2 linked regions of the Vreelandella piezotolerans genome follow. The protein of the gene in region 1 binds, or shares a complex with, the protein of each later gene. Links are inferred from orthologs where the notes say so. Each region holds a gene or a part of one and is shown on either strand. Other genes may lie near its edges.

Region 1 (15,627 bases):
GACTGGCGTATTCGTCGCGCTCCTCGCCGCCCAGATTGGACTGGAAGATACCCGCCGCGCTGACCGGCAGGAAATCTTCGTAGATCATGGGTTGGCAGAACAACACTCCCTGATCGACGAGTGCTTCCAAGGTCTCCGCATCGATGTGTTCAGGCAGCGATACCTTAGCGTCAGGAGCGGCGTAGTAGTGGAAGAACGCGAGCCCTTCACGACGCAGCGTATCGAGATCATCAGGGAACGCTTGAAACACCTCGGCCAGCTGCGCTTGGTGGGTGGCGTTATCCTGAGCAGCGGGTAACTGCCGCGACTGGGCCAAGAGCTGGTCGTAGAGCGCTCGTCCTTTCTGCGTCAAGGCAACGCCGCGCTGCTCGATTTCACCGAAGCGGGCGGTGTGATGACCGGCCACGCTATCGGCAAAGGTAATCGTCTCTTCCAGCGCTTTGAAGCTGGTTTGGCGCAGTAGAATCGGGCAGCATCGACGGGGCGGGCCTTCGATCACCGCTTTAGGGTCGATGCCGACACTCGGCATCTGCTGCTGTACCGCATCGATATCCAAGGTGCGCGGCGTCAAGTGATTGATATGCGGGCCGTGAAAACTCACCACGTCGGCAATCAACCGATGCTCTTGATGCAAACGGTCGTAGGTGGCGCGGTCGACGGTGGCATCGTGATGCCAGCGGAACGTATCGAGCGCGGCCTGCACGAACGCTTCGGCATCGGCAGCGTTCAAGCCCCCTTGCGCTTCGCAGCGGGCAATCAGCGCTTGTGCCTCGGGGGTGACGATTTCACGGTGGGAGAGAATTTCCCGCGCCTGCTCGCGAAGCGCTGCGTTTTCGATGAGCTCTAGACGCAACAGCGAGGTAAAGACACGAAAGGGATTACGCCTCAACGCGTCGTCGTCCACCGGACGAAAGGCCGTCGAGTGCACCGGCACACCGGCAGCCGCCAAGTCGTAGTAACCCACCGGATACATGCCCATGACCGCAAACATGCGCCGCAGCAGCGCCAGCTCTTCGGGCAGGCCGACCCGGATCGCTCCATGACGCTCGACGCTCAGGCGCGCCAGCTCGTCGGACGCTTCGAGCGAGCGGGCGAGGTCGGCATCGTCTGCCAGCACGTCACGATTCACACGCTCCACCAGCGATAGCAGCGTGCCGTATTGCGGTACTTCCTGTTGATACATCGCCGACATCGCTTTGGAGAAGTGATCGCGAATATCGTCGGCGCTTACATAAGCAGCATCCATGGGGCGTTCCTGTCGATTGTCTTGTGAGCGTTGTAATGATCGCCATAGTAGCGCTGTAGCGACGGGGAGAGTTTCATAAATGTGGCCGTTATCTTCATGAACACGCCGTGCACCACCGCCACAGCGGGCGATGTTAAGGTTACACTAACTTTTTTATACGTTACTTTGGCTACTGTCGACAAAGGCTACCGTTGCGATGACCGCCCCATGCTCGCCCCTACCGCTCTATCTTGGCTTGCCCATGTGGGCCAATCAGGATTGGCAGGGTGGCCTCTACCCGCGCCAGGCCAAAACCGACCTGCTGAGCGACTACGCGGCAGTGTTTTCCAGCGTCGAGGGTAATACGACGTTTTACAGCGGTGCGCCCAAATCCGACACCATCGCTGCTTGGGCCCGCCAAGCCCCAGCGCACTTTCGCTTCTGCTTCAAACTGCCGGCGAGCGTGACGCATGACCAGCGCCTCGGCAGTTTGACGGCTGCTTGGAAGTTCATCGCCGCACTGACCCCGCTTCATGACCGGCTAGGTCCGACCATGGTGCAGCTACCGCGAGATTTTGGCCCTTCCGAGCTGCCCAAGCTGGAAGCGCTGCTTGCCCACTGGCCAGCGCATCTGCCCTGCGCCGTGGAGGTGCGCCACCCTGTTTTTTTCCACAAGGGTGAGGAGGAGAAAGCCTTCAACCAATTGTTGATAACTTATGGCGCCAACCGTGTGATGCTCGATGTGCGCCCCGTGTTCTCGACCCCTGCGAATGGCCATGCAGGTATCGCTCACGCTCAGCAGGAAAAGCCGAAACTCCCGCTACACGTGCTTTCCACGGCAGAGCAACCGATCATTCGCTTCATTGGCCATATTGACAAAGCCATCAATACTCGCTACTTCGAGCCTTGGGTAGACCGCCTCGCCCTGTGGATAAGTCAGGGGAAAACCCCTTTCTTATTTGTGCATACAGCCGATAACCGAGCGTCGCCAGAGATGGCTCGCCATCTGTACCACACCCTCCAACGGCGCATTTCACTACCGGCACTCGAGCCTTTTGCTGACGAAAAGCAGAGCCAGCTATTCTAAGGCCTCTTTTTAGACGAGCTGACTGGCAAGCCCCCCTATGATCGGATAAATTGCGCGTTCTTTCGGAAAAGCACGCTGGCAATCTCTCTATTTCCGAAAATCGGTGCAGTGCGCCGACAACGACTCATTACAATCGAACTTCACATAGGTGATTTATGGCAAAACTTGCACATGCACAGTGGTCGTCACGCATGGGCTTCGTGCTAGCGGCTGCGGGTTCCGCCGTTGGCCTGGGCAATATCTGGCGCTTCTCTTACATGGTGGGCGACAGCGGCGGTGCGGCGTTCGTACTGGTGTATTTGGCATGCGTCGCGCTGGTGGGCCTGCCCATTTTGGTCGCCGAATGGATGATTGGCCGTCGCGGCCAGAAAAATCCCATCAATACCATGTCCGATTTGGCCGCTAGCCACGGCAAGACGCGCGCTTGGGCAACGATCGGGGTGAGCGGTGTTCTCGCCGCCTTCTTGATCTTGTCGTTTTATAGCGTGATCGGCGGCTGGTCGTTGAACTACACCCTGAGCTCGGTGATTGGCACCTTCAACGGCCAAGATGCGGACAGCATTGGTGCGCTGTTCAGCGGCATGCTGGGCAGCCCGACGACACTGCTGCTGTGGCATACCGCCTTCATGGTGCTGGTGATCGGCATCGTGGCCCGCGGCGTTACCAAAGGCCTGGAAAGCGCGGCTCGCACCATGATGCCTGCGCTGGTGGTACTGATGCTGATCCTGGTCGGCTACGGCATGACCAGCGGCTACTTCGGTGAAGCCCTGAGCTTCATGTTCAGCCCGGACTGGTCAGCGCTAAATGGCGGCGTGGTACTAGCGGCCATGGGCCAAGCGTTCTTCACCCTCTCGCTGGGCATGGGCATCATGATGGCCTACGGCTCTTACCTGGGCGAAGACGTCAACCTGATCAGCACCGCGCGCACCGTGATCATACTGGATACTGCCATTGCCCTGCTGGCTGGCTTGGCGATCTTCCCGATCGTGTTTGCCAACGGCTTGAGCGCAGGCGAAGGCCCCGGCCTGATCTTTGTGACGCTACCGCTGGCGTTCGGCAACATGACCGGCGGTACGATTCTGGGTCTGATGTTCTTCCTGCTGCTTACGTTTGCAGCGCTGACCTCTGCCATCTCGCTGCTGGAGCCGGTGGTGGAAACCTTGGAAGAGCGTACCTCGATGTCGCGTTTGGTAGCGACGTTTGCGAGCGGCATTGCGGTGTGGGCGCTAGGCGTTGCCGCCCTGCTCTCGTTCAACGTATGGTCGGACGTGCTGCTGTTTGGCTTGAATATCTTCGACCTGCTCGACACCTTTACCAGCAAGATTCTCCTGCCGCTGACCGGCCTGGGCGCGATCCTGTTCGCCGCCTGGTGTTTAGAGCGCAAGAGCGTCGAGGCTGAGCTTGGGTTGTCAGCCGCTGGTGTGGGCGTATGGAACATACTCGCACGCTTCGTCGCGCCCGCAGGTGTCATCGCCGTGTTCGTGGCCGGCTTGATCTAAGCCGTCACGGCCCCGCGAAGCTGGCGGGGCCGTATCATCACACGCTGTTTTAGTGCAATTCGCTCTCTTGCGGTTCGTCATCGTCCGGCAAGGGAGCGATATCCCGCGACAATTTCTGGAACTCCCGATGCAGCTCGATCCCTCTGCGTGCTCTTAGGCTACGCTGGGCGGCGCTGCGCCGACGTTGGGCATGCTCATCGACCTCCATACTCATGAATATGTCGAGCAATTCGCTTTTTACCGAGGTCATTCGTTCGACGTTTCTCATGATCGACGCTCCTCCAGGTGAAGTTGCCTACGTCCACCTGCATCCGTGACCACTGATTTTTTGAATGATGCAGTGCGGCACGTCACTTCTTACTATAACCTACTTGACAAAATGATGACGAATCTTGAAGAAATGGGTTAACGCCCTTTTAACGGCAGCCCCGGTGGATGATTACCGCTACCCTCTTCCCGTCACTCAGGCATACTGTGGCCACCTAGGCCTCATAAGCACGATCAAGAATTTAAGGAGCTGAACGTGAGCCGCGCCCTGTTCGATGAAATGAGACGCCGCATGGAGCATTTCCGTCGCTCCGAGCAAAAGGTAGCGCGGTTCGTGCTGCGTAATCCCGATGAAGTGATCCATATGCGGATCGTGGACCTGGCCACCGAGGCGAAGGTGAGCGAGCCCACCGTGGTGCGCTTCTGTCGCGCCCTTGGCTGCAACGGGTTTCAGGATTTCAAGCTCCAGCTCGCTCAGATGCTGGCCAGTGGCAGCCAGTTTGCCCAGTTCTCCATGAACGATAGCGACTCGGTGGCGGAGTTTTCCCACAGCATTTTCGACTCCACCGTGGGCACGCTGCTGTCGGTACGCGACCGGCTCGACAACGAATCGCTGGGGCGGGCCGTGAACGCGCTGGCCATGGCCAACCGGGTGGAGTTTTACGGCTTTGGCGCCTCCGGTGCCGTGGCATTCGATGCCCAGCACAAGTTCTTTCGCCTGCAGATCTCGACCTCTGCCTACGCCGACCCGCACATGCAGAACATGTCGGCGGTGACGCTGCAAGAGGGCGATGTAGTGGTGGCGATTTCGCAAACCGGGCGCACCAAGGCGCTGGTGGCCAGCGTACGTTTGGCCCGCGAAGCGGGGGCCACGGTGATTGGCCTGTGCCCCAGCGAGTCTCCGCTGGCCCACGAAGTGAGCTTGCCGCTGTTCATCGATGTGCACGAAGATACCGAGATTTACACGCCGCTCAGCTCGCGCATCGCGCATCTAGTGCTGATCGACGTGCTGGCCGTTGGCGTGGCCAAAACCCGCGGCCCCAAGCTTGCCGAACAGCTCAAAGCGGTGAAAAAGAGCCTGACCACGCTGCGTTACCCAGACGATCAATAAACGCAGCCCAACGCGACGTACGCTGTATACCCAGCCAGTGGGCGGGCTGTGCTAAACTGGCCGCCCATTTTTCGAACCGGCAGCGGCTTATATGGACGACGTCACGGCGATACTCGATCAGCTCAACCCCGCCCAGCGAGAGGCCGTCAGTGCCCCCCAGGGCAACCTACTGGTACTGGCGGGCGCGGGCTCCGGTAAAACCCGCGTGCTGGTTCACCGCATTGCCTGGCTGATGCAGGCCGAGGGGCTGTCGCCTTACGCGCTGCTGGCGGTCACGTTTACCAATAAAGCGGCGCGCGAAATGCGCACGCGCCTGGAAGCGCTGCTGGGCATCTCCATGCGCCACGTGTGGGTCGGCACCTTCCACTCCATTGCCCACCGGCTGCTGCGTACCCACTGGCAAGATGCCCGCCTGCCGCAACACTTCCAAATCATCGATTCCGATGATCAGCTCCGGCTGATCAAACGACTGCTCAAAGATTACTCGATCGACGACGAGCGCTTCCCGCCCCGCCAGGTGCAGGGGTTCATTGCGGGCTGCAAAGAGGAAGGGCTGCGGCCACACCAAGTCAACGTCAACGGTGATGGCTATTTGGCACAGATGGTCGAGCTCTACGAGCGCTATCAGTTCACCTGCGAACGCGGGGGGCTGGTGGATTTCGGCGAGCTGCTGCTGCGCAGCCTGGAGCTTTTGCGCGACAACCCGCTGCTGCTGAACCACTATCGCGAGCGTTTCGGCCATGTGCTGGTGGACGAGTTCCAAGACACCAACACCCTACAGTACGCGTGGCTGAAACTGCTGACCGGCCAGCAAACGCCGATGACGGCGGTGGGCGATGATGACCAGTCGATTTACGGCTGGCGGGGCGCCAAAGTGGAAAACATTCGCCGCTTCGAAGAGGAGTTTCCCGATACCCACACGGTGCGTCTGGAGCAGAACTATCGTTCGACCAGCGCGATTTTGGACGCTGCCAACGCGCTGATCAGCCATAACAGCGAGCGGTTGGGCAAAAACCTCTGGACCGATGGTATCGAGGGCGAACCGATCTCGGTGTATGCCGGGTTCAACGACCTGGAAGAAGCCCGCTACATCGTCGACACCATCAAAGAGAAAACCGAGGAGGGCTTCAACCGTCGTGATGTGGCCATTCTATACCGCTCCAACGCCCAGTCACGGCTGCTGGAAGAGACGCTGATTCGCCAAGGGATGCCCTACCGCATCTACGGCGGCCACCGCTTTTACGAGCGGCTGGAGATCAAGAACGCCCTGGCCTACCTGCGCCTGCTGCTCAATCGTGACGACGATGCCTCCCTCGAACGCGTCATCAACGTCCCCACCCGAGGCATCGGCACTCGCACGGTGGAAATCGTTCGCCACCGCGCCCGCGAGCAGAGTGTCTCGCTCTGGCAGGCGCTCCACGACGCGATTCAGGATGGCACCTTGAAAGGCCGCGCGGGCAACGCCGTTCAAGCCTTCGCCAACCTGATCGAGCAGCTCGATAACGACGCCGCCGGGCTACCGCTACATGAAATCATCGATCATGTCACTGCCCATACCGGGTTGATCGAACACCATCAAAGTGAGCGTGGTGAAAAGGGCCAGGCCCGTGTCGAAAACTTGGAAGAGCTGGTCACCGCCGCCCGCGCCTTCACCCATGGCGACGCCTTCGAAACCCCGGAAGCGGGCGAAGGCATGGCAGCACTGGAAGCCTTCTTATCAGAAGCCGCCCTCAACGCGGGCGACCACGAAGCCGAAGAGTTCGAGGACAGCGTGCAACTGATGACGCTGCATTCGGCCAAGGGCCTGGAGTTTCCCGTGGTGTTCATCGCGGGCGTGGAAGAGGGGCTGTTTCCCCACAAGATGTCCGTGGAAGAGCCTGGGCGGCTCGAAGAGGAGCGTAGGCTTTGCTACGTGGGCGTCACACGCGCCATGCAGAAGCTCTACCTCACCCACGCGGAAACCCGCCGACTGCACGGTAAAGAAGTGTTTCCACGCCCATCGCGCTTCTTGCGTGAGCTGCCGCCTCATCTGCTGGAGGAGGTCCGCCTGCGAGGCCATGTATCTCGCCCGGTGACCGCCTCGCGGCAAAGTTTTGCCCAAACCAATATCGAGAGCGACGGCGAGCTCCCTGCGCTGCACGTCGGCCAGCGAGTCGAGCACCCGGTCTTCGGCGAGGGCATCATTCTCAACGCCGAGGGAGAAGGCGCCCGTGCGCGGGTGCAGGTGAGCTTCGATGGCGAAGGCGTGAAGTGGCTCGTGCTCGGTTTTGCCAAACTGACACCGCTTTGAACGTAGCGCCGTTTTCACCTCGTAAAAGGGCAAGTGAAGACAGGGACTTGCCCTATAAAAGCGGCTTAGCGCATACTGGCAGGCGGACACTGCGCTCACTGCGCTTATAAAAAAACAGCCTATAATTTCGGAGTCATGCCCGCCATGCAACGCCGCCAATTTTTGAAAACCGCCGGCCTAGGCGCCGCCGGTGTCGCTGCTGCCCCCTTTGTTTCTACCGCCAGCGCTAACGAAACCTACACGTGGGATATGGTCACCTCCTGGCCGAAGAACTTCCCTGCCCTCGGTACTGGCGCCAACGACTTTGCCCGCCGAGTGGAGCAGCTCTCGAACGGCCGTATGCGCATTCGCGTTCATGGTGCAGGCGAGCTCGTGCCAGCACTGGAAGTATTTGACGCCGTCGCCGCAGGCACCGCCGAAATGGGCCACTCCGCCTCTTATTATTGGCGCGGCAAAGTGGCTGCCTCTCAGTTCTTCACCGCCGTGCCCTTTGGCATGACTACCACCGAAATGAACGCGTGGCTATATCATGGCGGTGGCCAAGAGCTGTGGGATGAGATCTACGCCAACCACAATCTGAAACCCTTTGCCGTGGGCAACACCGGTACGCAGATGGCGGGCTGGTTCAAAAAAGAGATCAACTCCCTCGAGGACATGCAGGGCCTCAAGCTGCGCCTGCCGGGGCTCGCCGGGGAAGCCATGAACGGCATCGGCGTCAGTACCGTCAACATGGCCGGTTCTGAAATCTTTACCTCACTGCAAACCGGTGCGCTCGACGCGGCGGACTGGGTCGGCCCCTATAACGACCTAGCGTTCGGCCTGCATCAAGTGGCGGATTACTACTACACGTCCGTGTGGAACGAGCCCACTGCCGTTCTCGAAGGCACCGTCAACCTGGATGCCTGGAACGCGCTGCCGGAAGACTTGCAGGACGTGATTCGTGAAGCGGCGCGCGCTTCTAACCTAGCGATGATCAGCGAGTTTGCCTACCGCAATGCTCAGGCCCTGGAAACGCTGGTGGAAGAGCACGGCGTGCAGCTACGCACGTTCCCGGAAGACGTCATGGCCGCGCTGTACGAGTCCTCCAAGCAGGCGATTCAGCGTCAGGTCGAGAGCGATGAAGAGTCTCGCCGCGTTTACGAGTCCTATTCGGCCTTCCAGGAAGTGGTGCGCCCGTTTAGTGACGTAGGGGAGTACGCCTACCTGAAAAGCCGCGACAATGTCGGTGCTTAACGTATTAGCCAATGTGAAAGGGCGCTTCGGCGCCCTTTTTTGCTATAAGGTCACGCTTACGATGTGACGGACTAGCCATGGACGGCACGGATACGACCGTTATCGTCCAACGCCACCATGACGAAACGCGCTTCGGTGACTTTCTGGCGCTCTTCAATGTGGCGGCCTTGGGGTGGGCGCACCCACACCTCGACATCGATTTTGATCGAGCTATGGCCAATATCCTGCACTTGGGTATAGACACTCACCATGGACCCGACCCGCACCGGGCTCAAAAAATCCATGGCTTCGATGGCGACCGTCGCGGTGCGGCCACCGGCTTCACGCCCGGCAGCCAGCTCCGCCGCTTGGTCCATATGATTCACTAACCAGCCGCCAGGAATATCGCCATAGAGATTGGTATCTTGCCGAGAAGCCAGTAACTTTAAGGTGAGCTGCCCTTTGGGGGCCGGTACGTCGTCCAAGTCGGTATCCAGCGGTGTCATAAGGTGGTCGCTTTGTAAGGTTATTGTTGTAGTGAAACGCTGTAGTAAAACCGGTACTCAAAACCGGCACTACGCAAGTGCATCACGTTGCTGCATCGCAACAGGGTAGCGATAGTTAATCATAAGAGGGGTGATGTTTGAAGGGCAATCGTTGGGCGTGCCATTGCGAGCGGATTCATCGCTGTTGTCGCCGTTGGGTGGCCATGGGCGTGCTGCTCTGCTCCACGGTTGCCTGGGGGCAACCTGCACCGGTGAGCGGCACCTTGGGTGCCGTAGGCTCCGACACCATGGCGGGGCTGATGCTCCGCTGGGGGGAAGCACTCAACCACCGCTACCCGGATATTACGCTGCAGTTTCAAGCAGGTGGCTCTGCCAGTGCACCGACCGCGCTAGTGGCAGGAACGACGCGCTTTGGCCCGATGTCGCGCCCCATGACCGATACCGAGCGTCAACAGTTCATCGAGCGCTACGGCTACCCGCCCCGTGAATTGAGCGTTGCCCGAGATGCCCTACTGCTGGTGGTTCACCGCCACAACCCTCTGGCATCGCTCACCCGCGAGCAAGCCGATGCGATTTTTTCCACCACCTTGGCGTGTGGGGGGCAGCAGCCAATCCGTCGCTGGGAAGAGTTACTGCCTGTGGCGCAGTGGCCCTACGGCAAGATTGCGCTACATGGCCGTAACTTGGCCTCTGGCACCCACGGGCTGTTTCTGGACCGGGCTCTATGCAACGGCCAATTCCGTCGCGATATCAGCGAACACCCTGGCTCGTCGGCGGTGATCGCCGCCGTAGGCGAGTCACCCAATGCCATGGGCTACGCAGGCTATAACCACGTGAATGCGATGGTTCGTGCCCTGCCGCTGATCGACGAGGCCGGCCGCGCTATCCGGCCAACTGTCTCGACGATCCAGGACGGCACTTATCCGTTATCGCGAAACCTCTACCTCTACGTGAATCTGCCGCCAGGGGAGACGCTACCGCCTGCCGAACAGGCGTTCATCGAACTGATCTTCTCCGACGAAGGTCAGCAAATCGTTCGAGCAGCGGGCTTCGTACCGCTGCCCCAAGCGCTGCGACAGCCGCCGCTGCTGGCGCCTTAGATTGTCATTTAAATGTCATAAACATGCCGTAGGGTGAAGAACTTATGCCATGTACGTACTTTTTTGCGACGCTACTCGTTTCTTTATGATGTCGACATGACTCCCCCACGGCTACCTCTTTCGCGTCAGCCGCTGCGCCTCATTCATGACCGTATTGCCACTGGCCTGATTACCGCCGGTGGTATCGGTGTTCTATTGGCCATTCTTGCCATTGGCGTGTTTCTAATATGGGAAACGCTACCGCTGCTGTCGTTTGGCGACACCTTATCTCTCAGCACGTTATCGCCACTGGCATGGGGTACGCTCAAAGCGGCCCTCGCTGCCATGCTGTTCGCGACCCCCATCGCGCTGGGCGCGGCCATGTACTCGGCGCTGTTCATGTCGGCACGGCTACGCAGCCGTATCAAGCCGCTATTGGAACTTATGGAAGCCATTCCCGGCGTGGTCGTGGGCTTCATTGCCGGTTTGCTGCTGGCACCTTGGGTAGAGCGTCATCTCGCCAGTACGCTACTGGTGTTTATATGGCTGCCGCTAAGCGCTGGAGTGGCAGGCTCGCTCTGGTATTTCGCCGGTTCGCGTGTGCGTCGGTGGCTGCCGCTCTCTTGGGCGGGCCTCTGGCTGATGCCTTGGCTCGCCATCATGATCACCTTGGCGCTGTGGTTGGCACCGCTCTTGGAACAGCTCTGGTTCGGCGGCGACCTACGGCTCATGCTCGATCAGCAGTACGGCCTCGATTACGCCACCCGTAACGCGCTGATCGTGGGGATCGCCATGGGGTTTGCGGTGATTCCTAGCATCTACTCGCTGGCCGAGGACGCGCTCGCCGATGTGCCTGCCAGCTTGATGGAGGGCGCTCAAGCACTGGGTGCCAGTCGCTGGCAGGCGCTGTGGAAAGTCGCGCTGCCTACCGCAGGCCCAGGAGTCTTCTCGGCCGTCATCATAGGTGCCGGGCGCGCGGTGGGCGAAACCATGATCGTCTTGATGGCCAGCGGCAATACCGCGCTGCTCAGCGCAAGTCCCTTCGAAGGGTTGCGCTCGCTATCGGCATCGATTGCTATCGAGCTTCCAGAAGCCGCTCCCGGTGGGATGACCTATCACCTACTGATTTTTGCAGCTCTGACGCTGTTTCTCTTTACTTTTTTGGTTAACACCCTTGCTGAGATGGTGCGCCAACGCCTACGTCAGCGCTATCAGCGCATCGGTGGGAGTCGCTAATGCGCTGGCACCGGAAGCCCCCCCGCCTTACGTCCGTGGGCAGCCTGTTGTGGCCTTGGCTATGCGCCGCTAGCGTTGCGCTGTCGCTGCTGATGCTGGCAACACTTCTGACGTTGCTGGCCGCCCGTGGCCTGGGCCACTTTTGGCCTGCCACGCTGGAACAAGTCACTCTGCGCTCTGGGGAGACGGTGATCGGTCAGCCGGTGCGGGAAGCCCCGCTGCCCAACGCAGCAGGGACAGAACGCCTCTACTTTACCGGCAACCGGGATCTTGACGGCGACAGCTGGCGCTGGGTCGCCCTCGGCGATATCGCCGCCGTTGCGGAGCCCAACGACCTCATCCGCTTGGAGCGTGCTCCATGGGGAGACTTCATCGGGCGCCTAGACGTCGTCGAGAGCGCAGGTCAGCGTTTTGAGGGTGAGGCTGCCTGGGCATTCGTTGCACAAGCGCTTAGATTGCCTGACGGACAACGGCCGATCGCACGGCTGCAGCTCACTTCCGCCCAGGGCGACACCGTGAGCCAACCGTTAGCGGGCGTCACTCGATTTCAAGCACCAAACGCCATGTCCTGGAGCCAAAAAGTCGCCGTTTGGTGCAAGCGTATATGGCAATTTCTTAGCGAAGGTCCCCGCTCGGCCAATACCGGCGGCGGCGTGTGGCCCGCCATCTTCGGTACGGTCATGATGGTGATGCTGATGTCGGTCATCGTGACGCCGTTTGGCGTACTGGCCGCCATTTATCTCAATGAAATCGCGCATCAAAACCGCCTGACTCGCTTGGTGCGTATCGGCGTACGCAACCTTGCCGGTGTGCCGTCGATCGTTTACGGAGTGTTTGGCTTGGGCGTTTTCGTTTACGGGATCGGGGGCTCCATCGACAGCTGGTTTTTCGAGGATACGCTGCCTTCCCCCACGTTTGGCACAGGCGGTCTGCTCTGGGCATCGCTGACCCTGGCGCTGCTCACCCTGCCGGTCGTCATCGTGGCCACCGAAGAGGGCCTGGCACGCATTCCCGATGCGCAGCGAGAAGGTGCGGTCGCACTGGGCGCCACCCGCCTGGAAATGCTGGTCCGCGTGGTGCTGCCCATGGCGACCCCGGCCATGCTCACCGGCGTGATTTTGGCCGTGGCCCGAGCCGCTGGCGAAGTCGCCCCGCTGATGCTGGTGGGCGTCGCCAAGCTGGCTCCCCAAATGCCTGTGGATGGCGAGTTTCCCTACTTGCACCTAGAGCGCAAATTCATGCACCTTGGCTATCATTTATTTGATACCGCTTTTCACGGCGAAGATGTCCAGGCCGCCATTCCCCTGGTGTTTGCTACTGCGCTGCTGCTCGTATTGATCGTGCTCGTGCTTAATCTAACTGCCATATTTCTGCGTCATTATTTAAGGCGTCAACGAGGAAACGAATGCTAGCGTTATCGTCCGCCAACCCGCCTCATGCATCGGTGACTCGCTTTACTGCCGAGACCTGCTGTTTGAGCATCAACCAGTTTCACCTCGCCTATGCGGGGAAAACGGCGTTGCGTGACCTAACGCTCGAGGTGCCTCGCCACCGAGTCACCGCTTTCATCGGCCCGTCGGGCTGCGGAAAATCGACGTTACTGCGTGCTATCAATCGGCTGCACGATCTTAACGAGTCGGTGACGCATCGAGGTCAGATTCAGCTGGAGGGTCAGGACATTCACGCCCCACAGATGAACGTCACCGAACTGCGTCGCCGTGTGGGCATGGTGTTTCAGACGCCCAACCCATTCCCAATGTCCATTTATGAAAACGTCGCCTTTGGGCTGCGTTTGCAAGGGCGCATGCCCAAGCGCAAACGCGACGACATCATCGAGTGGGCATTGACGTCCGCGGCTTTGTGGGACGAGGTGAAAGATCGCCTGCATCGCTCGGCGTGGCAGCTATCCGGGGGTCAGCAGCAGCGTTTAGTGATTGCCCGGACGCTCGCCGTACAGCCCGACGTGCTGCTGCTCGACGAGCCCGCCTCGGCGCTGGATCCGATCTCGACGCTGAAAATCGAAGAGCTGATTCGTAACCTGAAATCCCAGCTCACGCTGGTATTAGTGACGCACAATATGCAGCAAGCCGCACGGGTATCCGACTACACGGCTTTTTTGCAGCAAGGTGAACTCGTTGAATACGGGCCAACGGATCAAGTGTTCACCAACCCGCGTTTACAGCGCACCGAAAATTACATCACCGGCCGCATGACCTAGGCCCAACCGACGTTACGTCAGGAGTGCTCAATGGATATTACGAGCGATACCCACAGCCAGCATATCTCTCGCCAGTTCAACCAGGAGCTGGAAGAGCTGAAAACCCACCTGATGGCCATGGGCGGTCTGGTGGAAAAACAGGTGCAAGATGCCGTTCACGCGCTGCTGGAAGGCGACAGCCGTCTCGCCGAAAAAGTGCGTGACAACGACCGCCAGGTCAACGACCTGCAGCTACAGATCGATGACGAATGTACCCGCGTCCTAGCGCGTCGTCAGCCAGCCGCCTCTGACCTGCGCTTGGTACTAGCGGTCATTCGCGCCACGTCGGATCTCGAGCGGATAGGCGACGAAGCCAGCAAAATCGCCCGTAACGCACTTTTGCTGAGTGAGAACAGCAGCAGTATTCGTGGTTTGGTAGAAGTGCGACATATCAGTGAACACGTGCGTAAGATGCTACGCGATGCGCTGACGGCCTTTGCCCGCTTCGATACCGAGCTTGCCATGCAGGTCGTGCGGGAAGACGAGTCCGTGGATGACGAATACGGCAGCGCCATGCGCTCGCTGATGACGTTCATGATGGAAGACTCGCGCTCGATCAGTTCCGTGTTGAGCATCATGTGGGTTCTCCGAGCATTGGAGCGCGTGGGCGACCACGCCAATAATCTGGCGGAGTACGTGGTCTACCTGGTGAAAGGCTTGGATATTCGCCACAGCGACCCCGACACCCTAGATCAGAAGATGCTGAAAAAGCCTTGACCTGACAGGTCATTGCTCCTGCAATACGCCCAGATGACTCATCTGGGCGTTTTTAAAGGAGACAACATGGTGGATGCCATCACGGCGTTGAGCCAAGGCACGCGTTTGGTGTATCAAAAAGGGCTGCGGCGCTACATTTTCCTCCCCATCCTGGTCAACCTCATCGTCTACGCCAGTATGCTCAGCGTCGTATTCCAGGGCTTTTCAGGCTGGTTGGATAGCGCCATGACCATGGTGCCCGGTTGGCTGGAGTGGCTCTCCTGGCTGATTTGGCCGCTCTTTTTCGTTAGCCTGCTGGTGGTGATCTTTTTCACCTTCACCCTCGTGACTCACCTCATTGCCGCACCGTTTTACGGCTTTCTTGCCGCAAAAGTCGAGCGACAAGCCACCGGGCGGGAACCGCTGGACGATCGCGGACTGGCTAAAACGGCCATCGACGCACTGGGGCGCGAGCTGGTCAAGCTGGGCTATATTCTGCCGCGCATGGCGGCGCTGTTCATGCTCAGCTGGATTCCCGGCCTCAACCTACTTGCGCCGCTTTTGTGGGCGCTGTTTTCCGCCTGGGTGATGGCGATCACCTATCTGGATTATCCAATGGATAATAACAAAGTCACGTTTCGTGATATGCGCAGCCGCCTCTCGCGACGCTGGTGGCCCAGCCTTACCTACGGCGGGTTGATCATGCTGGTTACCTGGATTCCCCTTGCCAACCTGTTTTTGATACCCGGCGCCGTCGCAGGAGCAGTGCTCATGTGGGACGGGCATTATCGCGGCACACAGGATGTAGTGAATCCTTGACGTCGCGTCAGTGGGAGGCATAGACACAAAAAACCCCGCCTAGGCGGGGTTTTAGGGATATAGCGCTGAGCTTACCAACGGATACCGTCACCTTCGTCGCGGTTCAGCTCATTGGCGTCATAGCCCGTTTTGCGGGTGGCTGTATCGGTTGAGTCGTTGGCGCTGCTAGACGTAGAGTAATCCAGCGTGTCACCTTCGTCATGGATCAGGTCACTAGTAGAGTACTGGGCCGGACCTGACGTATTGTGCGAACTTGGCTCGATAATATCGTGACCTGCAGAACGGTCTTTATTCAATTCAATGGACGTGTGGGCAAAGGCCATTGGACTTGCAACCAAACCGA
Region 2 (15,582 bases), 1.8 Mb from region 1 along the record:
TGCTCGAAAGAGAGGTGATTGTCGCCGCTGCCGGGGATGTCGGAGAGGGCGCGAATGACCACGAAAGGGCAGTCATAGAGGTAGCACGTTTGGGCAATGGCCGCGCCTTCCATCTCGACGGCAAGCATGGAGGGGAATTGAGCGCGTGTGGCGGCTACTCGATCTGGATCGGCCATGAACGCGTCGCCTGTAGCAATCATCCCTTCACGCACGTTGACTTCTCCCAGAGCGGCAATGGCGCCACGAGCGATCTCGCGTAGGCGCTTATCCGCAGGGTAAGCGGCGGGCATGCCGGGCACCTGGCCTAATTCGTAGCCAAAGACGACGGCATCGACATCGTGATGGCGAAGCTCATCGGAAATGACCACATCACCAATGGCCAAATCGGTGGCAAAACCGCCTGCTGAGCCCGTATTGATAATGGCATCCGGCTGGTGACGCTCGAGTAAAATGGCCGTGCCTACCGCTGCGTTCACTTTGCCGATACCCGATTGCAAAATGACGATCTCTAGGCCATGGCGCGTGCCGGTATGAAAGACGAAACCGGCGTGTTCGTAGCGTTCAGCGTTTTCGAGCTGTCCCGCTAAGATGCTCACTTCCTGCGCCATAGCGCCAATAATTCCAATGCGTTGCACGGGTATTCTCCGTCCTGATGCGTTGAGTACAATCGAAGGGCATTCGGTCTTTACGATTGCTGGTCGTGGCGTTCAGCCGCTTCTAACGTGTTCTCTAACAGTGTGGCGACCGTCATGGGGCCCACCCCCCCCGGAACAGGCGTGATGTGACTAGCGCGCTCGGCAGCGGCGGTAAAATCTACATCACCTACGAGAGTGCCATCTGCCTGGCGATTGATACCTACATCGATGACCACTGCACCCGGTTTGATCCACTCACCCTTGACGATACCTGGTTTGCCCACGGCGACGACGACCAAGTCAGCGCGGCTGACGTGACTGGCCAAATCTTGTGTAAAGCGGTGACATACCGTCGTGGTACAGCCCGCCAACATGAGTTCCAACGCCATGGGGCGACCAACGATATTGGAAGCGCCTACGATGGTGGCATCGAGTCCGCGCACTTCGACACCGCTTTGGGCCAGCATGGTCATGATCCCTTTGGGCGTGCAGGGGCGTAGCGAAGGGAGTCGCTGAGCCAGTCGACCCAAGTTGTAGGGGTGGAAGCCGTCGACATCTTTATCTGGGCGTATACGTTCGAGAATGGGTCGAGCATCCAAATGGGCTGGCAACGGTAACTGAACCAGGATGCCATCGACAGTGGGATCAGCGTTTAATTGGTCCACCAGCGTCTCGAGCGCTTCTTGCGAGGTGTCGGCAGGTAGCGCATGTTGAAAAGAGAGGATGCCTGCCTGTTCGCAGGCACGGTGCTTGTTGTTGACGTAAACATGAGAGGCGGGGTCCTCGCCGACCACGACAACGGCTAGTCCGGGAGCGCGAGCGCCCGCTTGCTGGCGCGCCGCGATGAGATCGGCCACGCGTTGACGGACATTAGCGGCGATGGCTTTACCATCGATGAGTTGGGCGGTCATGTAATGAGATCCCTATGCGGTTTAAAAGCGAAGCAATGACAAGCGCCGACGACAAGGCGCGTTTTAAAGAGAAGGCGATTTTCGCATGGTAGGACATCAAGGCAAAGCGCCCAGCGAATCAATCACTTTAAGTGTTGACTTTAAAATCAGAAATAGTAATATATGCCTCGCTTGAGACGGGACACGCAGCAGCGTCTAAAGCAAGCAATCGGGATGTAGCGCAGTCTGGTAGCGCGCCTGCTTTGGGAGCAGGATGTCGGGGGTTCGAATCCCTCCATCCCGACCACTTGCCTAAAACGGAAGGTGTTAATCTGCTTCTCCAAATTTTGGTTGTGGTCAAGTGCTCATCCGTATTCTTTGGATACATCATGTGCGCCCATAGCTCAACCGGATAGAGCAACGGCCTTCTAAGCCGTAGGTTGCGGGTTCGAGTCCTGCTGGGCGTGCCAATCAAATACGTATCCGTGTTTGTTTTCCAGTCGGATGTTATCAAGCGCGCTTTCGTCAGTGGTGGATGTAGCTCAGTGGTAGAGCCCCGGATTGTGGCTCCGGTGGTCGTGGGTTCGATCCCCATCATCCACCCCATTGACGAACAAGCGTATTGTTTTACAGGTTGTGGTGGATGTAGCTCAGTGGTAGAGCCCCGGATTGTGGCTCCGGTGGTCGTGGGTTCGATCCCCATCATCCACCCCATTAACCTGATCGCTGTTTTCTTGCCTCTCATATTTTCCCTCTTTTCTTCTCCTTCCTTTTTGTGCTTCTTCTTATTTGTTCGGCCGTTTTGTTTATCTCGGCATGACTTTTATCCGTCCCTCCGCTGTCACGGTGATGGGCTCCGGTTGACCCAGTAAATACCCCTGCGCGTAATCGATTCCCAGTGAACGCAGCGTGTCCAATGTCGATTGATGTTCGACGTATTCGGCTACCGTGTCGATGTGCAGAGCTTTCCCAACCGCATGAATGGCTTCTACCATCGCGCGATCGATAGGATCGGTATGAATATTGCGGATGAAGCTGCCATCGATTTTGAGGTAGTCGACGGAGAGTTGCTTCAAGTAGCTAAAAGAAGAGAGACCGGTGCCGAAGTCATCGAGGGCAAATCGGCAGCCTAGAGATTTGAGCGACTGAATCAGTTCGCTCACCTTGGAGAGCTGTGCAATCGCAGCGCTTTCGGTAATTTCGAAACATAGGGTGCCGTCAGGCAGACTGGCACCACGCACGTGCTGTATCAGCTCCTGACAAAAATCGCTGTCTGATAGGGAGTCCCCCGATAAATTGATCCCCCACTGGCCAATGGTATCTCCCTCAGCGCAGCGATGGCGGTCACTCAGCCAGGCGAGCGTATTGCGCACCACCCAGCGATCGATGCGGGGCATGAAGTGATAGCGTTCAGCGGCAGGTAGAAAGCTGCCAGGAGCGATCAGTGTGCCGTTCTCCTCCAAGCGCAGCAAGATCTCTCGATAGCCTGAGTGATGACCGTTAACCGCGGTAATAGGCTGTGCGAACAAGCGAAATGTATCGTTATCCAAGGCATTTTGCAGCCGCTGAACCCACTGCAACTCTCCATGACGCTCTAGTAGCAGATGATCGTCCGGTTGGTAGCAATGAAGACGATTTCGACCCGCTTCCTTGGCGGTATAGCACGCAGCATCGGCGGCGTGGAGTATGTCCGACAGACGCATGGCGTGCTCGGGCGTCATCGCGACCAAGCCGATGCTAACGCCAATGCCAAAGGTGTGGCCTTGCCATGCAAAGCGAAAATGTTCGATATCGCGACGAATCGCTTCACAGATGATATTGGCCTTCTTCATCGGGCAGTGAGTCAAGACGAGCGCAAATTCGTCCCCGCCTAGACGAGCAACCGTATCGCTATCCCGAACGTGTGCTTTCAGTTTTAACGCTATCTGTCGCAAAAGCTCATCCCCCGCCAGGTGTCCGCAGGTATCGTTGACGATCTTGAATTGATCCAGATCGAGATAGCAGAGCACGTGGTGGTGCTTCTCCTCCTGGGTGAGCAGTTTGGTCATCAGCGTCTCGAAGGCTCGCCGATTGAGGAGCCCTGTCAGATTGTCATGGGTCGCCTGGTAGCTGAGCTGTTCCGAAAGTTGTCGGGTCAAACTAACGTCTTGAAACACCACCACGGCACCAAGAGTCAGGCCACCCCTCGAACGAATCGGGGCAGCGCTGTGCTGAATGGGCACGCGTTTGCCGCTATGGTGCAGTAGCTGGCAATGCTCGCTGAAATGCACCGCACGATGTTGGGTCAATACCTGTCGCGCGGGATTGCTGATGGGCTCGTCGCTCAGCTCGTCGCGAAGCTGATAAACGGTGTGAATCGGTTTGTTCGTCGCTTCGGTGAGCGTCCACCCTGTTAGCCGTTCGGCCTCACCATTGATAAAGGTAATGTTACCGCTGGCATCACAGGTGATCACGCCGTCGCCAATGGACGCTAGCGTGGTACGGGCCAAGTCTCGCTCTCTATTCAACTGCTCCTGAAGCTGCTTGCGCTCGGTGATGTCGCGCACCATGCCAGAACACTCTGAAGCCGAGCCGATAGCACCTTCACTTATTTGGAGTTCCAAGTAACGCACTTGCTGGTCCTCCAGTCGAAGCTTGATTTCATGCTTAGCGCCAGGGGCGAGGGGGGTATGGGGAAGCAGCGTGGTCACCGGACGACCAACCAGCTGTTCGGCGTCCACGTCGAACAGTGCTTCTGCGCCGGGATTCAGTCCCGTCAGTGTTCCATCGGCTTGCCAAGTAATGACACCATCGCGCAGGTTGCGCAGCATGACCTGCGTATGTCCCACTGCGCGTTCCAGCGCCGCTGATACACGGTTGTAACTAGCGGCGATTTCGCCTACTTCGGTGAACGGGTCCGCTTCGATCCGCTGGCGCATATCGCCCTGCCTTTCATGCTGGCGCATATGCTCGAGGAGTTGGTGGAGTTCGTTCTTGGCGCCATGCTCGGCGAGGTTGAGCCCCATTTTTTCCGCGTCCTCAGAGACCCGCAGAGGAAGAAAGCGACGTGTGATGCGAAACAGCATCCAGGCCATGCCAAAACTCCAAAGGCCGCAGGTCAACACGCCGAGTAGTTGAGTCCCAAATTGCTCCATGCGGCTAACATCGTTGCCGAGTCTGCTCATGTCCGCGAACCAAGGAAGGGCGAGGGTGCCCCACACACCGCTAACCAAATGAGCGGGGATGGCGCCTACTGCATCATCGATACGCTTTTTCAGCAGCCATTCGCTGGCCAGTACCATCAGCACGCCGCTTACGCTACCCAGTAAAAAGGCGGCATGGAGTGACAGCGCATGAGCACCTGCCGTGACGGCCACCAGACCAGCGATGGCCCCGTTGATGGCATACATGACATCGGCGTAGCGGCGCACCCGCCAGCCCACCAGCAGGGCCGATAAAATGCCGCCTACGGCACCCAGCATGGTGTTGGCGATAATCCCAGGCACGGAGCTATTCAGCGCGAGTGTGCTACCACCGTTAAATCCAAACCAACCCAGTATCATGAAGAGCGCCCCCAGCATTGCCAGCGGCAAGTTCCCCGCTGGAAACGCGGTGGGGGGATGATCGATCTGAAAGCGCCCTTGGCGCGGACCAATGACGATTACGGCTGCGAGGGCTACCCAGCCGCCAACACTGTGCACCACGGTCGCCCCGGCAAAGTCGATGAAGCCAAGTGTGGCCAACCAGCCAGGCATGCCTCCCAGTAAGCCGCCCCAGGCCCAGTGGCCGAACACCGGGTAAATCAATAGGGCAATCCAAAAGGCGGTCCATAAATAGCCAAGGAAGGGCATGCGCTCGGCAACGGCGCCTGCAACGATGGTAGCGGCCGTGGCGCAAAACATGGCCTGAAAGACGAAGACCGTCATGAGCCATGCGTTGGTAGGTTCCAATTGCCAGCCAAACAGGGAGCTGCCTAGCCATCCCATTTGCGAAATGCCAAACATCATGCCGAAACCGGCTAGCCAGAAAACGCTAACGGCAATAGCAAAATCCGCCAAGTTCTTCATTGCTACGTTGATGGCGTTTTTCGTGCGCGTAGTGCCCGCTTCCAAACAGAGAAAACCTGCTTGCATGACGAAGACGAGCGCTGCCGCCCATAGCACCCAAAGCGTGTCGATCAAGGTGGAGTCGAAGCTATCGGCCATGGTGTTTTCCTTGTACTGTTTTGGTGCATCGCAGACATGAAGGGGGTGCAAAGAATGTCGAGTTGCTTCTCATGAACGCAGCGTCCAGCCTAAAAGTGTCCATAACGATGGAGTGGCTCAGGTAGTGTTAATGGTAATGAAGCAATTGTTGTGCCGCAGATAGTGAAGTCATCCTTTATTGCGCTTTAAGCGTGATAAATGACTAAAAATGATAGATAAAACAGTTTTTATGACTGTGCAAATGCGGTTTGATTGGTGATATTTTTCAATATGTTAACCATGCTGCTCACAGTATGAGTCTGAACAATATCCAGATAGAAAGGAGTGCATCAAAATGGCGCGTCAAACGGTGGTGTTGGGGGCAGGCATGGTAGGGGTCAGTATTGCTTGGCAGCTGCAGAAACGTGGCCATCAAGTCACGCTGGTCGATCGTCGCCAACCTGGCCGAGAAACCTCGTTTGGTAACGCGGGCATCATTCAGCGAGAGGCGGTTCGGCCCTATCCGTTTCCTCGCGATATGAAGACCATCCTTAGCGTGTTGCCTAATCGTCGTGTCGATATCCGTTACCGGCCCGCCGGAATGGTCAATGCCGCTTCACCGCTGCTGAGCTACTGGCACCACTCCTCATCTCGGCTTTATAAAAAAATCGTGCCCGAGTACGCTTCACTGATTCAGCTTTGCCTAAACGCCCATGGCCCGATGATCGAAGCGGCAAAGGCCGATCATTTGGTGCGTAAGGAGGGCTGGTTGGAGATATATCGCACTCAAGCGAAGCTCGATAAACGCATTCAAGAAGCTGAAGAGGCCCGCGAACTCTATGGCGTCGAATTTGCTGTGCTCGACCGCGCTGCGTTAAGCGTTAAAGAACCGCAGCTTGGTGATGACATTATTGGTGCCATTCACTGGCTCGACCCCTGGACCGTTGCTGACCCCGGTGGCCTGGTGGCGGCGTATGCGACGTCATTCGAGGCCATGGGTGGGGAGTTGTTACAGGCCGATATTACCGGCGTCACCCAGCACGGTGAGCGCTGGACCGTAACGACCAACGCAGCGTCGTTAGAGGTAGATCAAGTCGTCATGGCCTTGGGGCCGTGGGCGGGCCAGTGGATGAAGCCGCTGGGCTACCATTTCCCAACGTTCGTAAAGCGCGGCTACCACATGCACTATGCGACTCAGCCAGAAGCGAAGCTGAATTACTGGTTGATGGATGCCGAAGTTGGTTATTTGCTGGCACCTATGAATGCGGGAGTGCGCTTGACCACTGGCGCGGAGCTGGACCGTCTTGAATCCCCTGCCGATGAAGAGCAGTTGGGCGCTGCTGAGAAAGTCGCGCGCTCGATCTTTCCACTTGGGGAACGCAAGGACAGTGCGGCATGGAAAGGGGCTCGTCCATGCCTGCCGGACATGAAACCCGTCATTGGCCCAGCACCGCGCCATCCCGGCCTTTGGCTTGCGTTTGGCCATGGCCACCAAGGATTTACTCTGGGACCTGCGACTGGCCAATTACTAGCGGATATGATGGAAAATAAACCAACGGCCATCGATATGAGCCCCTTCCGTGCGGATCGCTTTTAAACGCCTTGTCGCACGTCTTTACATAATCACGCGGGAGAAACATGGCTCCGTCGGTTTGGGTTTGCTAGGCTATGAATGTCATCTATAGGAGCGAGGTGTAGTATGGATGTAGCTGCAAGTAATGCCGTCAGCACAGCGCTGTACATGAATCAGGCGCAAACCGCTGAGCAAGCGCAAATGCAAATGTTCCGCGAGGCTCTGGACGTTCAAGCTGAGCAAATCACTGAAGTGTTGGCCTCTGCTGACACCGGTGCTCAGCCGAACCTTGCTCAAGAGGGTAGCGTGGGCACCCAAGTGAATACCTACGCCTAACGCTTGCTCTTGTTGAGTGCTTGCCTCAATAGACCCAAACGCCGACACTGTCGGCGTTTTTTTGTGCACTGGACGTTACTCACGTGGTGGTATGCCGTTGTAGGCGACTTGCGTTACCATAGGCCTATTGCGTCGAGGATTTGGCGCCAAGTTTTAAGTCATCACGTTGCACCTTCTTAGAGAACTCCATGTCTGACGCCCAAATAGCGCGCGAAGCCGAGCTGCGCCGTACTTTTGCGATTATTTCGCACCCTGACGCCGGCAAAACCACGATCACAGAAAAGATGCTGCTGTTCGGGAATGCCATTCAGCTGGCGGGGTCGGTGAAAAGTAAACGTAATGATCGCCACGCAACGTCCGACTGGATGAAGATGGAGCAGGAGCGCGGTATTTCGGTCACTACCTCCGTGATGCAGTTTCCTTACGGCGGCCGTATCGTCAATCTGCTTGATACGCCGGGTCACGAGGATTTCTCCGAAGATACCTATCGTACCCTGACAGCGGTGGATTCTGCGCTGATGGTCATCGACGGCGCGAAAGGCGTCGAAGATCGCACGATCAAGTTGATGGAAGTATGTCGTTTGCGCACGACGCCCATTCTGACGTTCATCAATAAAATGGATCGCGATATACGCGATCCCATCGAAGTCATGGATGAGGTCGAAACGGTCCTCAATATTCAGTGTGCGCCGATGACGTGGCCGATCGGGATGGGGCGCCATTTCAAAGGGGTGTATCACCTCTACAATGATGTCATCCATCTTTACACGCAAGGGCAAGGCAACCGTATTCCTGAGGATAAGCGAATTGAGGGATTGGATAACCCTGAGGTAGACGCGATCCTGGGCGAGGAGCAAGCCGAAGAGCTTCGCATGGAGGTCGATTTGGTGCGCGGCGCGTCTCACGAATTCGACTTAGAAGCCTATCGTCGTGGTGAACTAACGCCGGTCTATTTTGGTACCGCCATGGGTAACTTTGGCGTGCGTGAAATGTTGGATGGCTTCGTTGAGCATGCGCCATCACCACAACCTCGCGAGACCGATACCCGCGAAGTGACCGCGAAAGACGAGCGATTCACTGGTTTCGTCTTCAAAATTCAAGCCAATATGGATCCGAATCATCGTGACCGCATTGCGTTTCTGCGCGTCTGTTCGGGTAAGTATGAAAAGAACATGAAAATGCGCCATGTGCGCATTGGTAAAGACGTCAAGATCGCCGATGCCCTGACGTTCATGGCCTCGGACCGCTCTCAGGTAGAGGAGGCGTGGCCTGGCGATATCATCGGCTTACATAACCACGGCACGATTCAGATTGGCGATACGTTCACCGTCGGTGAAGATATGCGCTTTACGGGGATCCCTCATTTCGCTCCTGAGCTTTTCAAGCGGGTTCGCCTAAAGGATCCTCTCAAGATGAAAGCGCTGCAAAAAGGCCTGCAGCAGCTCTCTGAAGAGGGCGCTACGCAGGTATTCATGCCGATGGACAACAACGACCTGATTCTGGGGGCCGTGGGTACGCTTCAGTTCGATGTGGTCGCCCACCGTTTGAAAGAGGAGTACAAGGTCGACTGCCTTTACGAGGGCGTCAATGTGCAAACCGCACGCTGGGTCTATTGTGACGACGCGAAAATGCTCGAAGAGTTCAAGCGTAAGGCAAGCGCCAACTTGGCTATCGACGGTGGTGGCTATCTAACCTACATCGCGCCGACGCGGGTCAACCTGCAAATGACCCAGGAGCGCTGGCCAGACATTCGTTTCCAGCCAACCCGCGAGCATTAATATCCGCAAGGGGGATAGATGCTGATAGACGCCCACTGTCATTTGGACGTTGCGGAGTTCGAGACGGACCGTGATGCCGTCATCGCCGCTGCGAAGGCCGTGGGCGTCTGCCGCTTCATCGTGCCTGCGACGGTGCGGCAGCGTTGGCCGCATGTGCTGGCGCTCGGCGAGCGTGACGATGTCCGCATCTGTCTCGGGCTTCATCCTTACTTCATTGAGCACCATCACCCAGATGATTTGACGGCTCTCGAGGCGCTGGTCACCCAGCAGCTCGAGGGGGCGCCTAAGGACCGGCCGGTGGCGATTGGTGAGTGCGGTATCGATGGTCGTTTTATTGATAGTCTGGACGCTCAGTGGCACTACTTCGATGCCCAGCTTTCTATCGCCAAGCGAAGCCGTCTACCGGTCGTGGTTCACTGCGTCAAGGCCAATGACAAAGTCAGTCAGCGGTTGCGCCAACAAGCGTTGCCAAGGGCAGGGCTCGTTCATGCCTTTTCTGGCTCCTACGAACAGGCCGCCAAGTTTTTGGATATGGGCTACATGCTGGGATTGGGGGGGGCGGTGACCTATGAGCGTGCTCAAAAGTTACGCCGCGTAGTGACAAAATTGCCTGATGATGGGTTCGTGCTGGAAACCGATAGCCCCGATATGCCGTTAAGTGGCTACCAAGGCCAGCGCAACGAACCTTCGCACGTGGCGCAGGTGGCGAAGGTAGTGGCAGAGTTGAGAAAACAGCGCTTCGCAACCGTGGCGGCATTGAGCAGTGCCAACGCCGCCCGGCTGTTTGCATTAGACGATCAGTTCTGAGCAAGCTGAGCGGCTATCTGCTCAGGGTCCAAGCGCTCGATCGGATAGGGAAGCGCCTGCAAGGTAAGAGGTGTTGTCTGCCAATAGACGGTCACGCCGTCTTCCATCACCTTGGTATTCATTACGGCCAGAAGCTCGATGTGCTGATCATCGCTGGTTGCACTGCTGACGACTTCGCCTAACGATTTACCGCTCTCATCCATTAGGGTGGCACCCAGCTCGGGCAGCGAGGCAGTGTGCGCGCGGGCGTGCACGAGGCGCTTCTTGACTTGGCCGCGGAAATGGGCGCGGGCAACGACCTCCTGGCCGGTATAGCACCCTTTCTTGAAACTAATCCCGCCCAACGCTTCCCAATTCAGCATTTGTGGTAGGAACTGGTCCTGCTGAGCGGCCGTGAGCCACGCCAGTCCGCTACGGATATCTGACAGCTTCCAGGCGTTGAGCAATGCCTCGCTGTCTGTCAAGAGATTTTGAGGCTCTTCTTCGAACATGAATAGCCAACGAGGAGACCCTGGGAGGCGTAGCACCGTGCCAGACGTGCTAGTGGCGTGGGTGTAGGGCTGCTTTGGCAACGTCACGCCCAGACAATAGGCCAAGTTTTCGGCTGACTCACTGGCGCCTGCGAAAATGATGTTTTGTGCCACTGATAACTCCGCTTTGTAAAAAGCGGCAAATTTGTTCAGGTGTTTGGCCAGATCATTCGCCAGAGAGGCGTCGAGAATCAGCCGATAATGATTCATCTCGAGCCTACACAGCTGTCCGTTGGCCAACATGCGGCCCTTTGGGGTACAAAAACAGGTAAGCGGCGCAAACGAGCCGTTTGCCAATCCCACTTGCGCGCTGGTTTGACCTTGCAAGAATTTCTCCGCATCGGCCCCTTTGATATCCAGTGCAGCATATTGATCCAAACGTACGGCACTAGAGGGCGGCGTCTTCTCCATGGTCATGGTCGCTCCTGAACATTGTGGGTAAGCATCGTCGATCTTTATCAAAATGTGGGCAGACTTGTTGGATTGCAAGGCCTTGACGGCATGCTAGACTCTTCATTCTGTATCAGGTTTGCATAGGTAATGGTCGTTGCCGGTTACCACGACGCAACCTAGGCAAACACTTTTCCTCAAAAGGACGTTTCATGGCAGTTCAATCATTGAGTTTTCAGGGTGTTACCACCGCAGAACAAGTCAACAAAATTACCACCGCTCTGATGATGTTGGATGGCGTCGATAGCGCTGAAGTGGGGCGCTATGGTGCAGAAGTGGAGGGGCGCGCGAAACGAGACGCTCTCATCAAGGCCATTGAAAAACTCAACCTGCGCATCAAGGTATCGTAAATGCATCTGCCTATCGTGGTGATCAGTGAACGAAATATCGCCTTTCGTCAGCGCGTCGAGGTCAACGGCATGGATGACCTCTTCGCGGACGTGCCTACGGTGGTAGGAGGAGATGAAAGCGCTCCAGATCCCCATGACTATTTTGATATTGCGCTGGGAACCTGCAAGGCGATCACGGTCCAAATGTACGCCAAACGTAAGCAGTGGCCGTTGGAAGGGGTGACCGTCACAGTGCAGCGCGATGACAGCGGCGAACGCCAAGGTCACTACAAGCTGGACGTGACGTTAGAGCTTCATGGCATCAGCGTTCCAGAGCAACGCGCTAAACTGGAGGAGATAAGCCATCGCTGCCCGATCCAACGCCTGATGACCCAGGCGACGATCGAGATAGCCACCCACACCGTGTAGGCCCATTCACCAATAGGAGCAAAGATGAGCAAGGAATTTCGTCTGCAGTCAAAATTTCAGCCTGCGGGCGATCAGCCTGCGGCCATCCGCGGGTTGATTAGCGGTTTGGAATCCGGGCTTGCCCATCAGACGCTGCTTGGTGTCACCGGTTCGGGTAAAACCTTCACTATGGCCAACGTGGTTCAGCAGTTGCAACGACCCACGATCGTCATGGCGCCCAACAAAACGCTAGCAGCCCAGCTTTACGGGGAGTTCAAGTCGTTCTTTCCTGATAACGCCGTCGAGTACTTCGTTTCGTATTACGACTACTACCAGCCAGAGGCCTACGTGCCTTCTTCAGATACGTTCATCGAGAAAGACGCTTCGATCAATGACCATATCGAGCAGATGCGCTTGTCCGCTACTAAAGCCCTGTTAGAGCGTCGGGATGCGCTGATCGTCGTTTCCGTATCGGCGATCTATGGTTTGGGGGACCCCGATCAGTACTTGAAGATGCGTCTTCATTTTACACGCGGTGAACTGATCGATCAGCGTGCGTTTTTGCGCCGTTTGGCCGAGCTTCAGTACACCCGTAATGATATGGATTTCCGTCGCGGTACCTACCGCGTGCGGGGCGATGTCATCGATATTTTTCCAGCGGACTCGGACGAAGAGGCGGTGCGCGTCGAGCTGTTCGACGACGAAATCGACTCTATTCGTTTGTTTGACCCGCTGACCGGCGATGTTCGTGGTCAAGTACCTCGCATGACGATCTACCCGAAGTCCCACTACGTGACGCCCCGAGAAACCATTCTTGAAGCTATCGACGCCATCAAAGCCGAGCTCAAAGAGCGCTTGGAGTGGCTGCGTCATCACGAGCGTCTGGTAGAGGCTCAGCGGCTAGAGCAGCGAACGCTCTACGACATCGAGATGATGCTCGAATTGGGCTACTGCAACGGGATTGAAAACTACTCGCGCTACCTCTCAGGCCGTGCTCCTGGCGAGCCGCCTCCCACGTTTTTCGACTACTTGCCGGATGATGCGCTGCTGTTTATCGACGAGTCACACGTCAGCGTGCCTCAAGTGGGAGGGATGTACAAAGGCGACCGTTCGCGTAAAGAAACGCTGGTGGAGTATGGATTTCGCTTGCCGTCCGCGTTGGATAACCGGCCGATGAAGTTCGAGGAGTGGGAGTCGATCTCACCCCAAACGATTTTCGTGTCGGCGACACCTGGGCCTTACGAGGCCGAGCACGCAGGTCAAATCGTCGAGCAGGTCGTGCGACCAACGGGCTTGTTGGATCCGCAGATCGAAGTGCGCCCGGCCAGTTCGCAGGTGGACGACCTGCTGTCGGAGATTGGCTTACGTAACGCCGTTGGCGAGCGCGTGCTGGTGACAACGCTGACCAAGCGCATGGCGGAAGACCTGACGGATTACCTCGACGAGCACGATATCCGGGTGCGCTACCTGCACTCCGATATCGATACGGTCGAGCGTGTCGAGATCATCCGAGACCTGCGGCTGGGTAAGTTCGATGTCCTGGTGGGTATCAACCTGCTTCGGGAAGGGTTGGACATTCCTGAGGTATCGCTGGTCGCCATTTTGGATGCCGACAAAGAAGGCTTCCTGCGCGCTGAACGCTCGTTGATCCAAACCATTGGTCGTGCCGCACGCAATGCCAACGGCAAGGCGATTCTGTACGGTGATCGAATCACCGATTCCATGCGTAAAGCGATCGATGAGACCGAGCGACGCCGTGCCAAACAGATGGCGCATAATGAAAAGCATGGTATTACGCCCACAACGGTCACGCGCTCCGTGGCGGACATCCTCGAAGCGGCCCAAACGCCGGGTAAAAAGGGCAATCGCCGTAAGGGTAGCGAGCGTAAAGTGGCTGAGCCATCAGGCGGATACGATGTGGCGTCCATGAACCAGCAGGAGCTTCTGGCCGCCATCAGCAAGATCGAAGATGCCATGTTCGAAGCAGCGCAAAACCTGGAGTTCGAAGAGGCTGCCCGGCTCCGCGACCAGCTGCATCAAATGAAAGAAAAACAGCTGGCGCTAGGATAACCGATGCCCGAAGGTCCCGAGATCCGCCGAGCGGCGGATCGCATTGAAAAGCAGATTGGTGGAAAAATTCTCGAGGATGCCTGGTTCGCCTTTCCCGAGCTTGCCAGTCAAGCCAGCTCGCTGATCGGTGTCAGGGTGTCGGCAGTGGACTCGTGGGGAAAAGCCATGCTGATTCGGTTTGCCGACCGTCGTGTGCTTTACTCGCACAACCAGCTTTATGGCGTATGGAAACTGCATGCTGACGACAAGCCACCCAATACGTCGCGCTCCTTACGAGTTCGTTTGGTGGCGGAAGGGCGTGCTGCCAGTTTATACAGTGCTTCTGACGTTTCGCTTTGGGAAGAGGACAGGCTGGCGCATCATCCGTTTTTATCCCGTTTAGGACCTGACTTGCTGAGCCAGCAAGTCAGTGCTGCCGACGTAGAGCAACGTCTTTTGTTACCGGCGTTTAGGCGCAGAAGTTTGGGAGCACTACTGCTCGACCAGGGGCTGGTCGCCGGCCTGGGTAACTACTTACGTTCTGAGATTCTGTTTTTTTTCCCAGTTGCATCCCAAGCAGCGTCCTTGTGACCTCACGAGTGAGCAGCTAGCGGTGTTGTCGTCGCGCATCATCGATATTACCCGCACGGCTTACCGAACAGCAGGTGTCACCAATCAGGACGCGTGGATCGAACAAGCCGTTGCCTCTGGTGAGTCTCGCCGCCAATGGCGGTTCAGCGTGTTCGAGCGTGCCGGATTATCGTGCCACCGCTGTGGTTATGTGATTGAGCGTACGACAATAGGGTCACGGCGACTCTATTGGTGCCCTCGGTGTCAGCCACCTCCTTCGCCGTAAATTTTATACCGTTATCTCAATTTTGATGATTCATAATCCTACCAAAGAGCTAAGTGAACAAAGCGCGTAGCCCACTGGATTGGCTGCCGCCTTGGGCCTCAATACGGTATACTTCCCGCACACTTAGACGGCCGCCAAGGCTGCAGCCTAGACGTTAACCGAGGAGCTGTTAATCCATGACCGTGATTCGCCAGGACGACGTGATCCAAAGCGTTGCCGATGCTCTGCAGTACATCTCTTACTACCATCCCAAAGATTTCATTGACGCCATGGCGGCGGCCTACGAGCGGGAAGAGAACCCGGCAGCCAAAGATGCCATCGCACAGATTTTGATCAATTCCCGCATGTGCGCTACGGGTCACCGCCCGATTTGCCAAGACACCGGCATCGTGACGGTCTTCGTACATGTGGGCATGAACGTCACATGGGACGCCGAGATGAGCCTTGACGACATGGTCAACGAAGGCGTGCGTCGTGCATACCAGTTGCCGGATAACGTATTGCGAGCCTCGGTTCTGGCCGATCCGGACGGCAAGCGTCAAAACACCAAAGACAACACGCCCGCCATCATCCACCATAAAATCGTGCCGGGCGATAAAGTCGACATCCATGTGGCCGCGAAGGGAGGCGGTAGCGAAGCAAAATCGAAATTCGCCATGCTTAACCCTTCCGACAGCGTAGTCGATTGGGTAATGGAGCAGCTTCCCAAAATGGGGGCGGGCTGGTGCCCACCGGGCATGCTGGGTATTGGGATTGGTGGCACCGCTGAAAAAGCGAT

What was found.
Region 2: the proteins of uvrD (region 1) and uvrB are in contact, whole or in part, in a crystal structure (PDB 7EGT), measured with the Thermus thermophilus proteins. The link is inferred for Vreelandella piezotolerans from one-to-one orthologs. Residues at the interface, in WP_096412145.1 of Thermus thermophilus: His654, Arg656, Phe657, Gln666, Asp668, Glu669, Lys680, Arg681, Leu682, Ser683, Lys685, Tyr686, Ala687; in WP_096411307.1 of Thermus thermophilus: Glu23, Leu25, Arg26, Asp27, Gly28, Glu29, Arg30, Phe31, Arg55, Glu326, Asp327, Phe328, Glu379, Ser382, Gln383, His398, Gly400, Arg401.

The regions. Positions count from the first base shown.
Region 1 is NZ_CP048602.1:3,777,536-3,793,162, forward strand. The notes cover bases 4,900-7,879. They hold uvrD (DNA helicase II), read left to right. Parts: upstream 4,900-5,280; coding sequence 5,281-7,479; downstream 7,480-7,879. Other genes in these bases: hexR (transcriptional regulator HexR), read left to right, coding at 4,900-5,189; GYM47_RS17410 (TRAP transporter substrate-binding protein), read left to right, coding at 7,624-7,879. In the rest of the region: 2-oxoadipate dioxygenase/decarboxylase HglS, read right to left, coding at 1-1,246; GYM47_RS17385 (DUF72 domain-containing protein), read left to right, coding at 1,443-2,312; GYM47_RS17390 (sodium-dependent transporter), read left to right, coding at 2,468-3,811; GYM47_RS17395 (PA3496 family putative envelope integrity protein), read right to left, coding at 3,861-4,079; more of hexR, read left to right, coding at 4,335-4,899; more of GYM47_RS17410, read left to right, coding at 7,880-8,712; GYM47_RS17415 (acyl-CoA thioesterase), read right to left, coding at 8,784-9,197; GYM47_RS17420 (PstS family phosphate ABC transporter substrate-binding protein), read left to right, coding at 9,335-10,297; GYM47_RS17425 (ABC transporter permease subunit), read left to right, coding at 10,394-11,512; phosphate ABC transporter permease PstA, read left to right, coding at 11,512-12,924; phosphate ABC transporter ATP-binding protein PstB, read left to right, coding at 12,918-13,730; phosphate signaling complex protein PhoU, read left to right, coding at 13,761-14,486; sulfate transporter CysZ, read left to right, coding at 14,553-15,284; GYM47_RS17450 (hypothetical protein), read right to left, coding at 15,356-15,627. UniProt on the Escherichia coli protein: A helicase with DNA-dependent ATPase activity. Unwinds DNA duplexes with 3'-5' polarity. Translocates on single-stranded DNA with 3'-5' polarity. Initiates unwinding more efficiently from a nicked substrate than double-stranded DNA.
Region 2 is NZ_CP048602.1:1,934,863-1,950,444, reverse strand. Bases 11,522-14,456 are described here. They hold uvrB (excinuclease ABC subunit UvrB), read left to right. Parts: upstream 11,522-11,944; coding sequence 11,945-13,969; downstream 13,970-14,456. Other genes in these bases: GYM47_RS08895 (OsmC family protein), read left to right, coding at 11,522-11,920. Outside these bases: mtnN (5'-methylthioadenosine/S-adenosylhomocysteine nucleosidase), read right to left, coding at 1-635; bifunctional methylenetetrahydrofolate dehydrogenase/methenyltetrahydrofolate cyclohydrolase FolD, read right to left, coding at 686-1,546; amt (ammonium transporter), read right to left, coding at 2,332-5,709; GYM47_RS08925 (NAD(P)/FAD-dependent oxidoreductase), read left to right, coding at 6,044-7,285; GYM47_RS08920 (putative motility protein), read left to right, coding at 7,388-7,597; GYM47_RS08915 (peptide chain release factor 3), read left to right, coding at 7,786-9,375; GYM47_RS08910 (TatD family hydrolase), read left to right, coding at 9,394-10,182; CAF17-like 4Fe-4S cluster assembly/insertion protein YgfZ, read right to left, coding at 10,173-11,129; GYM47_RS08900 (hypothetical protein), read left to right, coding at 11,315-11,512; more of GYM47_RS08895, read left to right, coding at 11,513-11,521; GYM47_RS08880 (fumarate hydratase), read left to right, coding at 14,981-15,582. UniProt on the Escherichia coli protein: The UvrABC repair system catalyzes the recognition and processing of DNA lesions. A damage recognition complex composed of 2 UvrA and 2 UvrB subunits scans DNA for abnormalities.